Regions from separate parts of the Amycolatopsis sp. WQ 127309 genome, predicted to be linked through region 1. Evidence: riboswitches for the same ligand, from Rfam matches in the RefSeq annotation. Region 1 holds a riboswitch; the other holds the start of a gene.
What was found. Region 1 has a riboswitch for S-adenosylmethionine ahead of thrC (threonine synthase). Riboswitches for the same ligand answer to the same signal wherever they lie in the genome.
Positions count from the first base shown of each region.

Region 2: another riboswitch for S-adenosylmethionine. It lies ahead of MUY22_RS46435 (aminotransferase class V-fold PLP-dependent enzyme); the one in region 1 lies ahead of thrC (threonine synthase).

Region 1 is NZ_CP095481.1:10,852,003-10,856,581, reverse strand. Features, by position in the region: gene thrC (threonine synthase) at 1-1,147, opposite strand, end outside; SAM riboswitch class I at 1,160-1,293, opposite strand; gene holA (DNA polymerase III subunit delta) at 1,430-2,410, shown strand; gene rpsT (30S ribosomal protein S20) at 2,462-2,722, opposite strand; gene MUY22_RS48210 (DMT family transporter) at 3,074-3,955, shown strand; gene MUY22_RS48205 (VOC family protein) at 3,979-4,353, shown strand; gene MUY22_RS48200 (class I SAM-dependent methyltransferase) at 4,350-4,579, opposite strand, start outside.
Region 2 is NZ_CP095481.1:10,511,613-10,516,191, forward strand. Features, by position in the region: gene MUY22_RS46425 (hypothetical protein) at 1-176, opposite strand, end outside; gene MUY22_RS46430 (hypothetical protein) at 125-700, opposite strand; gene MUY22_RS46435 (aminotransferase class V-fold PLP-dependent enzyme) at 771-2,114, opposite strand; SAM riboswitch class IV at 2,153-2,267, opposite strand; gene MUY22_RS46440 (M23 family metallopeptidase) at 2,361-3,011, opposite strand; gene MUY22_RS46445 (potassium/proton antiporter) at 3,834-4,579, opposite strand, start outside.

The sequences.
Region 1 (4,579 bases):
TCTCGGCGTCCGGGTCCAGCTTGCCCGTCTCGATGAGCTTCTTCGCCGTGGCGACGGTGACCCCGCCGGCCGTCTCGGTGAAGATGCCCTCGGTGCGGGCCAGCAGCCGGATGCCTTCGACGACCTCTTCGTCGGTGACGTCTTCGATCGAGCCGCCGGTGCGGTTGACGATGTCGAGCACGTACGGGCCGTCGGCCGGGTTGCCGATCGCCAGCGAGCGGGCGATGGTGTCCGGCTTCACCGGCTGGACGACGTCCTGGCCGGCGCGGAACGCGGCCGAGACCGGCGAGCAGCCGGTGGCCTGGGCGCCGAACACCTTGTACGGGCTGGCGTCCACGAGGCCGAGCTGGCCCAGTTCGCGGAAACCCTTGTCCACCTTGGTGAGCTGTGAACCGGAGGCGATCGGCACGACGATCTGCGGCGGGATCCGCCAGCCGAGCTGCTCGGCGACCTCGAAGGCGAGTGTCTTCGAGCCCTCGGAGTAGTACGGGCGGACGTTGACGTTCACGAAGGCCCAGCTCGGGTGCTCACCGGCCAGCTCGGTGGCGAGCCGGTTGACGTCGTCGTAGTTGCCGTCGACGGCGATCAGGTCGCCGTCGTACACCGCGGTGGTGAGGATCTTGGCGCGCTCGAGGGACTTGGGGATCAGCACGACCGACTTCCAGCCCGCGCGCGCCGCCGCGGCGGCGACGGCGTTGGCCAGGTTGCCGGTCGAGGGACAGGCGAGCACCTCGAAGCCGAACTCGCGGGCCGCGGCGAGCGCGACGGCGACCACGCGGTCCTTGAAGGAGTGCGTCGGGTTGCCGGTGTCGTCCTTGACCCACAGGCGCTTGAGGCCGAGCTCCTTGGCCAGGCGGTCGGCGCGGATCAGCCGCGTCGAGCCGGGCTCGGTGTTCGGGATCTCTTCGATGTTGGACGGAACTGGGAGGAGCTTCTTGTAGCGCCAGATGTTCTTGGGGCCGGCCTCGATGTCTTCACGGCGGACGCGGCCGAAGTCGTAGGCGACCTCGAGCGGCGAGAAGTCTTCGGCGGAGACGAACTCGGGGGCGAGCGGCTGCCGGTGGCCCTCTTCCTTCGACACCAGTTCGACGGCCGGTCCGAGATCCGGGGTCTTGGTGGTGGAGGTCGTGCCGAGGGTTGCGGTCATCGCGAGGTTCCTTCCTCATCTGCCCCGCCGAAGCGGGCCGGAATTGGCACCGTGGTCGTCAGCTATCCCGCGATCGCGGGATGACAGGCTGTACGCCGGTTGCCGGGGCTTCGTCGGGCCGTTCCCTCTGCCCCTCTGGATGAGCGGTATTCAGTTGTCGGAGCGCGCGAGAAAGCGCGCCGCCTCCAGGACACCGTACGACATGGCACTCGGGCCGTGCCATGGTGGCCGCTCGACATCACCGGAGCGGGCGCACGAAGCAGCAAGTGAGAAGATTCCCGGGTGACCGCGCAAGCCACCGCCCCGGCCCCGCTCCACCTGGTCCTGGGTGAGGAAGAACTGCTGATCGAGCGGGCCGTCCGCGAGACGCTGGCCGCGTCCCGCGCGATCGACGCGACGGCCGAGCTGACGCGGGCCCGGGTGTCCGATCTCACAGCTCCCGAGCTGGCCGAACTCGTCAGCCCGTCGCTGTTCAGCGAAGGCCGGGTGATCGTCCTCGAGTCGGCGCAGGACATCTCGCAGGAGCTGGCCGACGCCGTGACGTCGTACCTGAAGGACCCGGCGGCCGGGATCGTGCTCGTCGTCGTGCACACCGGCGGCGGGCGCAGCAAGGCGGGCAAGACGCTCCCGGCGGTGCTGAAGAAGGCCGGCGCCGAGGTGACGGAGTGCCCGAAGCTGACCAAGCCCGCCGAGCGGGAGCAGTTCGTGCGCCACGAGGTGCGCCGGGCGGGCGGCAAGATCGACCCGGCCGGGGTCGCGGCGCTCATCGACGCCGTGGGCTCCGACCTGCGGGAACTGTCCTCGGCCGCGATGCAGCTCGTCGCGGACGCCGGCGGCGTGGTCGACGCGGACGCGGTCCACCGCTACCACCGCGGCCGCGCCGACGTGACCGGGTTCGCGGTGGCGGAGAAGGCGGTGAGCGGCGACCGCGCGGCCGCGCTGGAGTCGCTGCGCTGGGCGATGCAGCTCGGCGTCCCGTACGTCCTGGTCGCCGACGCACTGGCCGACGCGGTCCGCACGATCGCCCGCGTCTCCGGCGCGGGCCGCGGCAACCCGAACCAGCTGGCCGGGGAGCTGGGCATGCCGCCGTGGAAGGTCCGCAAGGCCCAGGGCCAGTCCCGCGGCTGGAACCAGGACGGCCTCGCCACGGCGATGCGGGTGGTCGCCCGGCTGAACGCCGAGGTCAAGGGTGTCGCGGCGGACCCGGGTTACGCGCTGGAACGCGCGGTCCTGCAGGTCGCGGCGGCCAAAGGCGACCGCTGAACATGAAGAAAGCCCCGGCCGGGGCCGGGGCTTCTCCAGAGATCAGTTAGCTCAGAGCGAGTTGACGCGCTTCGCGAGCGCCGACTTCTTGTTGGCGGCCTGGTTGGCGTGGATGACGCCCTTCGAGACGGCCTTGTCCAGCTTCTGGGCGGCGTCGCGCTGCAGCTCGACGGCCTTGGCCTTGTCACCGGAGTCAGCGGCTTCGCGGACCTTGCGGATCGCGGTCTTCACCGAGGACCGGATCGCCTGGTTGCGCTGACGCGCCTTCTCGTTCGTGGTGATGCGCTTGATCTGCGACTTGATGTTGGCCATGAGGCGCTCCTGCTTTCACTCGGTGAGATTCGCCGCCGCGCTGGTGTGGCCCCGCTGAAGCGGGTTTCCTCCATGACGGAATGCCGCACGGCAACGAGCAGCAACTTTAACAGCCCGGCCCCGGCCCGCCGCGAGCGCGTCCGGCCGGGCGTGGATCACCGGGAGTACGGTGGGCGGCGGCAGTGCCTAGGGTTCCGTCACCGGTCCGCCCCAGCCAGCAGGACAACCAGGATCCGGTGGGTCTGGTCCGAGCGGCACCATCGGCGGGTCCGGAAGGCCCGCCGTTCATCTGACGGGGCAAAAGCCTGGAGGACCCGGGTTTCGCGCGCGCGAAACCCGTAAGGGGTCCCTGTGAACACCACCGCACTGTCCTTGGTCGTCGTGGCGGCCGTCGTGCACGCCGCGTGGAACCTCGCCGCCAAGCGGGTCCGCTCCGGCGGCACCCAGTTCGTCTGGCTCTACTACACGGTTTCCGCCGTCGCCCTGCTGCCGGTGACGGTCGTGCTGGTGGCCGTCGAGCCGCAACGTCCACAGTGGAGCTGGCTGCTGGCCGCGGCGGGCACGTCGGTGCTGCACGTCGCCTACGGCATCGTCCTGCAGCGCGGCTACCGCGTCGGCGACCTCTCCGTCGTCTACCCCGTCGCGCGCGGCACCGGGCCGCTGCTGTCGGTGCTGGCCGCCGTCCTCGTCCTCGGCGAACGGCCGGGCTGGCTCGGCCTGCTCGGCGCGTTCCTGGTGATCACCGGGGTGCTCGTGATCAGCACCGGCCGCCGGGGCGCCGCCGCTGACGACCCGGCCGCGGCCAAGGCCCGGCGCGCCGGGATCTTCTACGGCGTCCTGACCGGGGCCGTCATCGCCGGCTACACGCTCTGGGACGCGCACTCGGTGACCGGCATCGGCATGCCGCCGATCGTGTACCTCGGCCTCGGCACGCTCATCCAGAGCGCCATGCTCCTGCCGAGCGCGCGGGCGGGCCGGTCCGAGGTGACGCGGCTCTGGCGAGAGCAGCGGCGCGAGGTGCTGATCGTCGGCCTGCTGTCGCCCGTCGCCTACATCCTCGTGCTGTTCGCCCTGACGATGGCGCCGGTCAGCCTGGTGGCGCCCGCCCGGGAGCTGAGCATCGTGCTGGGCGGTCTCGCCGCGTGGCTGGTGCTGGGCGAGCGCGACGCCGTGCGGCGGCTCGCCGGGTCCGTGATCGTGCTGTCCGGCATCGTCGCGATTGCGGCGGCCTGAGGACCTCCGGTAGGGATGGTCGGATGGAAGTCCTGAAGAGCAGGCTGCTGATCCGCCCGCGCGACGCCGAGGCGTCGACCGCGTTCTACCGCGACACCCTCGGCCTGGCCGTGGAGCGTGAGTTCCCCGGTGGCACCGTGTTCTTCCTGGGGCACGGCTCCCTGGAGGTGTCCGGCTCGGGCGAGGCGGGCGCGTCGCCCGACCTGGTGCTCTGGGTGCAGGTCCGCGACCTGGCCGGCGAGCTGACCGAGCTGAAGGCCAAGGGCCTGACGCCGGTGCGGGACGCCCAGCGCGAGCCCTGGGGCCTGGACGAGGCCTGGATCGCCGATCCGGACGGCACGCGCATCGTGCTGGTCGAGGTGCCGGAAGGACACCCGATCCGCACGGACACCCGCTAGGCGGGCTTGACGGCCCGCAGCTGCGCGGCGAGCGCGGTGAAGCCGGGCGGTTCCCAGGTCCACGTCTGCAGGTCGGCGAAGCCCGCTTCGGCGGCTTCGTCGGCCAGCACGTGCCTGCTCACGGGCAGCCACTTCTCGTGCGCGGACAGCAGCAGCCGGCCACCCGGGCGCAGGACGCGGAACAGCTCGGCGAAGCCGGCCGCGCGGTCGTCCCAGAGCATGACGT
Region 2 (4,579 bases), 340 kb from region 1:
GCCGCGCTCGGCGCCCCGGTCACCGGCGTCGAGAACACCAGGCTGACCAGCGCGAACACCAAGGCGACGGCCACCAGGAACCAGCTGCGCTCGTACGCCGCCGTCACCAGCGTGACGACCGCCATCACGAGCTGGGCGAACCCCGGCGGGAACCAGAGACGCCGTCCCTCCCCCATCGGGGCACGAGAGCGGCGAACGCCCCGGCCACGAGCACGGTCGCGGAGAGCAGCGCCCCCGGCAGGTCCGCGATCACCACGGCCACCGCGCCGGCGGCCACGGCCACCGCGAGCACCAGCGGACTGCGTTCGTACCAGGCGACCAGCGCGAGCCCGAGCGTCGCCAGGAGGGGGCCGCGGGTGGCCGCGTCGAGACCGAACTGGCTGAACAGCAGCAGGTCCAGCACCGGGACGGCGAGCACGACGGCGGCGATCGACGTCACCACCGCCCTCGCGCGCAGCCCGCCCGCAACGGCGTAGGAGACCACGATGGCGAGGAACGCCGCGATGAGCGCGTACTGCCACGCCGGGCCGGCGCCGCCGGTGTAGGCCACGACGGTGTCATCGAGGCTGAGGAACCGCGCTTCGGTGCCGTAACCGTCGATCGTCAAGCCGAACAGGCCCACGTAGCCGGCGGTCGCCGGCGGCAACCGCGCCGTCAGTTCCGCGGTGACGGCCGACCGGTGGAACAGTTCGGCCGTCACCAGGACCAGTTCCGCTAAACCCGGCAACGCCAACGGAATCCACTGCCGCCCCATCGGCCCAGGCTAACGCTCAGCAGAACGGCGGCAGCTCCCGCGGGTCGCCGACCGGGGCCCAGCGGCCGCCCGCCTTCGTGTACCCCCAGCGCGCGCCGCGGGCGACGATCTGGCGCAGCGCCAGCAGCACGCGATCCACGTGCTCCTCGGTGCTGCCCAGGCCGAGGCTGACGCGCACCGCCTGCTGCCCTTCACCGCCCGTGACGCCGATCAGGCGCTTGGCCGCGATGTGGGCGCAGAAGGCGCCGTCGCGGACGCCGATGCCGTACTCCGCCGAGAGAACCGCCGCGAGCCAGCCGGGGTCGAAACCGGCGACGACGAAGCTGACCGTGCCGACGCGGTCGACCGGCGCGTCGAACAACCGCAGCTCGGAGCAGCCCGGGATGCCCTCGAGGCCCTTGCGCAGCCGGACGAGCAGGGCCTGCTCGTGCGCTTCGACGGCGGCCCAGTTCCGGCTCAGGGTTTCGCAGGCGACGCCGAGCGCGTACACGCCGACGGTGTTGGGCGAACCGGCTTCGTGCCGCTCCGGGCCGGTGTTCCAGACGACGGCGTCCTCGGTGACGAGCTTGGTCGCCCCGCCGCCGGCGAGGTACGGGCGGGCGGCGCGCAGCCAGTCGGCGCGGCCGATCAGCGCGCCCGCGCCGAAGGGCGCGTACAGCTTGTGGCCGGAGAGGGCGACGTAGTCGACGTCCAGGTCCTGCATCGCGATCCTGCGGTGCGGCGCGAGCTGGGCGGCGTCGAGGGCGATGCGGGCGCCGTGCCGGCGGGCCACCGCGGCGATCTCCGCCACCGGAAGCAGCTCACCGGTCACATTGGACGCTCCGGTGAGGACCACCAAACGCGGCCCCTGCGGGGATTCCGCGAGGGCTTCGTCCACAGCGGACACTGCAGCGAGCCGGGTGCGCGGGGTCGGCAGGCGCCGGACGTTCGGCCCCTGCCACGGCAGCAGCGCGGCGTGGTGCTCGGTGTCGAACACGATCACCGCGGTGCGCGGCGGGAGGCTGCGGGCGAGCAGGTTGAAGGAGTCGGTGGTGTTGCGGGTGAACACGACCGTGTCGGTCCGGCGCGCGCCGACGAAGCTGCGCAGCGTGGCGCGGGTGCGCTCGTAGAGCTTGGTGGAGACCTGCGAGGCGAAGCCCGCGCCGCGGTGGACGCTGGCGTACCAGGGCAGGAACTCGTCGACGGCCACGCGGACGGCGTCGAGACAGGGCGCGCTGGCCGCGTGGTCGAGATTGGCGTAGCCGATGTCTCCGCCGGTGACGAGCGGAACTCGCAGCGAGGCACCAGCGACCGTGGGAATACCTTGCGACGCAAGGGTTTCCTGGGTCTGTGTGCTGGTGCGGTCGATGGCGAGAGTCATCGTTAGCCTCCTCGGCGTTCCGGGGGGCCCCGGCGAGGGGCCCGCGCTTGCCGGTCGCACGGCGCGACCGGCCCGGTCTTCACCCGGGGCACCCCACCGCGGTAGGAGGGTTGCCGGCCAGCAAGCCGGGGCTTGACGCTGGCACTCATGACCTGATTCAAAAGGTAACCGAGAATCGGCGTGACGACCAGCCCCCACAGCACATTCTGAGACACCGACCACAAGTCGAGCAGGAATGGAGAAGCGTCAGGGCTTCGCGCGGAAACGGCCCGGGAGCTGCGTCACGGCGTGGTCCGAGAGGTGCGTGGCGGTGCCGGTGTACTGGTCCGCGCCCGCCGTGAACAGCCAGCCGCCCAACGTCTTCCCGTCGATCGGCTCGCCGTGCGCCGCCGCGACGGTCGTCGAGACCTGGCTGTAGGCGAGACCGTCCCAGTCGGCGGCGTCCGGCAGCGTCCACAGTGTGAAGTGCACGTGGGCCCCGGTGCTGCTGCCACCACACGGCAGGGCGTTGCCGGTCGAGCCGAGCACGTCGCCGGCCTCGACCTGCTCACCGTCGGTGACCTTGATGCCTTCCATGTGGTAGTACCCGGTGCGCCACCCGCCGGCGTGGTCGATGGTCACCCAGTCGCCGCCCGCGCAGTGCTGCAGGTGCACGGTCCCGGCCAGCGGCGCCCGCACGGTCTTGTCGGCCGGGCTGAGGTCGAGGGCGTTCTCCACGCCGGTGCTGCCGTCGTCGGAGTGGATGCCGGCGGAGTACACCTGCTGGCCGGCCTTGAACGGCAGCGCCAGCACCGGAAAGGGCCCCACCTCGGCAGCCGCCCCCGGAGCGGCGGCGAGCCCCACACCCAGGACGATCCCCGCGACCAGCCCGGCCCCACACACGTATCGCTTCGTCACCCGGCGTACTCCTCTGGCTCTACGTTCACCCATTCGAGGTAATGAATGGAGCGCAGAGTAAGCCAAAAGAGGGAACGCGGGGAAGATCAGGTGAGGTTTTTGTGAGGATCACTCACCCTCGCGGGAGAAGATCACCAGGTCGACGCGAAGAGCGGACAGGCACCGGACAACCGCCCGGCCCGAACGCAGCCCCCACCACTCCCTGGGGGGCGTCCCCTGTCCAGTCTACCGCCACTGACCTGCAAAAACGTGAGTGCCGGAAATCTGTGGACAACTGAAGTGGATGTGGACAACTCGCGCCCGGCCGGGCTCGCGACCGCCGAGCGCAGCAGACGGCACGGTGGCTAGGTGGGCAACCCGCGATCGACGCCGCGCTAGCAGCAAGCGAGCCGACGCGGACGGCCCGGCGGCGAGGCCGAGCCGAGTGGACACGGTTCCGCCCAACCCGCGAGCGACCAGCGGCCCGATTCGCCGCGCCAACGAGCCCAGCGGACGGCGCGATGACCAAGCGGGCAACCCGCGATCGGCCCCGCTCACCGCAAAGCCGACGCAGGCGGCATGGCGACCAAGCGGGCCACCCGCCGATCGACCCCACTCGCCTCAAGCAAGCCCAGCGGACGGCACGGTGGCCCAAGCAGGCAACCTGCGATCAGCCCCCGCTCACCTCAAGCAAGCCGACGCGGCGACACACCGGCGAGACCGCGCATCCGATCAGCCACGACCCGCAGGCAACCCAGCGGCCCGACCCCGACCACCAGCCGACCCAGCGGGCGACACCGCTGCGAGACAGAGCGGACGCCAGCCGGCAAACCGCGAACCGCGTCAGATACCGGACTCGCCGCGCCAGCGGGCCAGGCGGCCGGCGCGGTCGACCGCGCGCAGCCGGCGCTCGGCGTCGTCGCGGGCCGTGGCCGTCGTGACCACCAGGAGCTGGTCGTGCTCCTGCAGGCGGCTCGTCTTCTGCGGCGTGAAGCCCGAGCCCGCGCGCACGACCAGGCTCACCGTCGCGCCCACCGGCAAGCGCAGCTCCGAGAGGTAGACGCCGTGCAGCTTCGAGCCCGGCTGGATGCGGACCTGCAGCAGCTCGGCGCCCAGCTCGTCCAGGGGCGCGGAGTCGACGTCGATCTCGTACGCCTCGGACTTCTTCGACAGGCCCAGCCAGCGCGCGAGCGGGCCGAGGGTCGCGCCCTGGAGCAGCGTCAGGACGATGACCAGCACGAACACCGCGTCGACCAGGCGCTGGGCACCCGGCAGGCCTTCCGACAGCGGGATCATCGCCAGCACGATCGGCACCGCGCCGCGCAGGCCGGCCCACGACAGGAACGCCTGTTCCCGCCACGGCAGCCGGAACGGCAGCATCGAGAGCACCACCGAGATCGGCCGGGCCAGCAGCAGCACGACGGCGCCCGCGACCAGGCCCGGCACCAGCGTCTCGAGCAGCCGGCTCGGCGACGCGAACAGCCCGAGCAGCACGAACAGCCCGATCTGCGCCAGCCAGCCCAGGCCTTCGGCGAACGACAGCGTGTCCGAGCGGTGCGGTAGCCGCGAGTTGCCCAGGACCAGCGCCG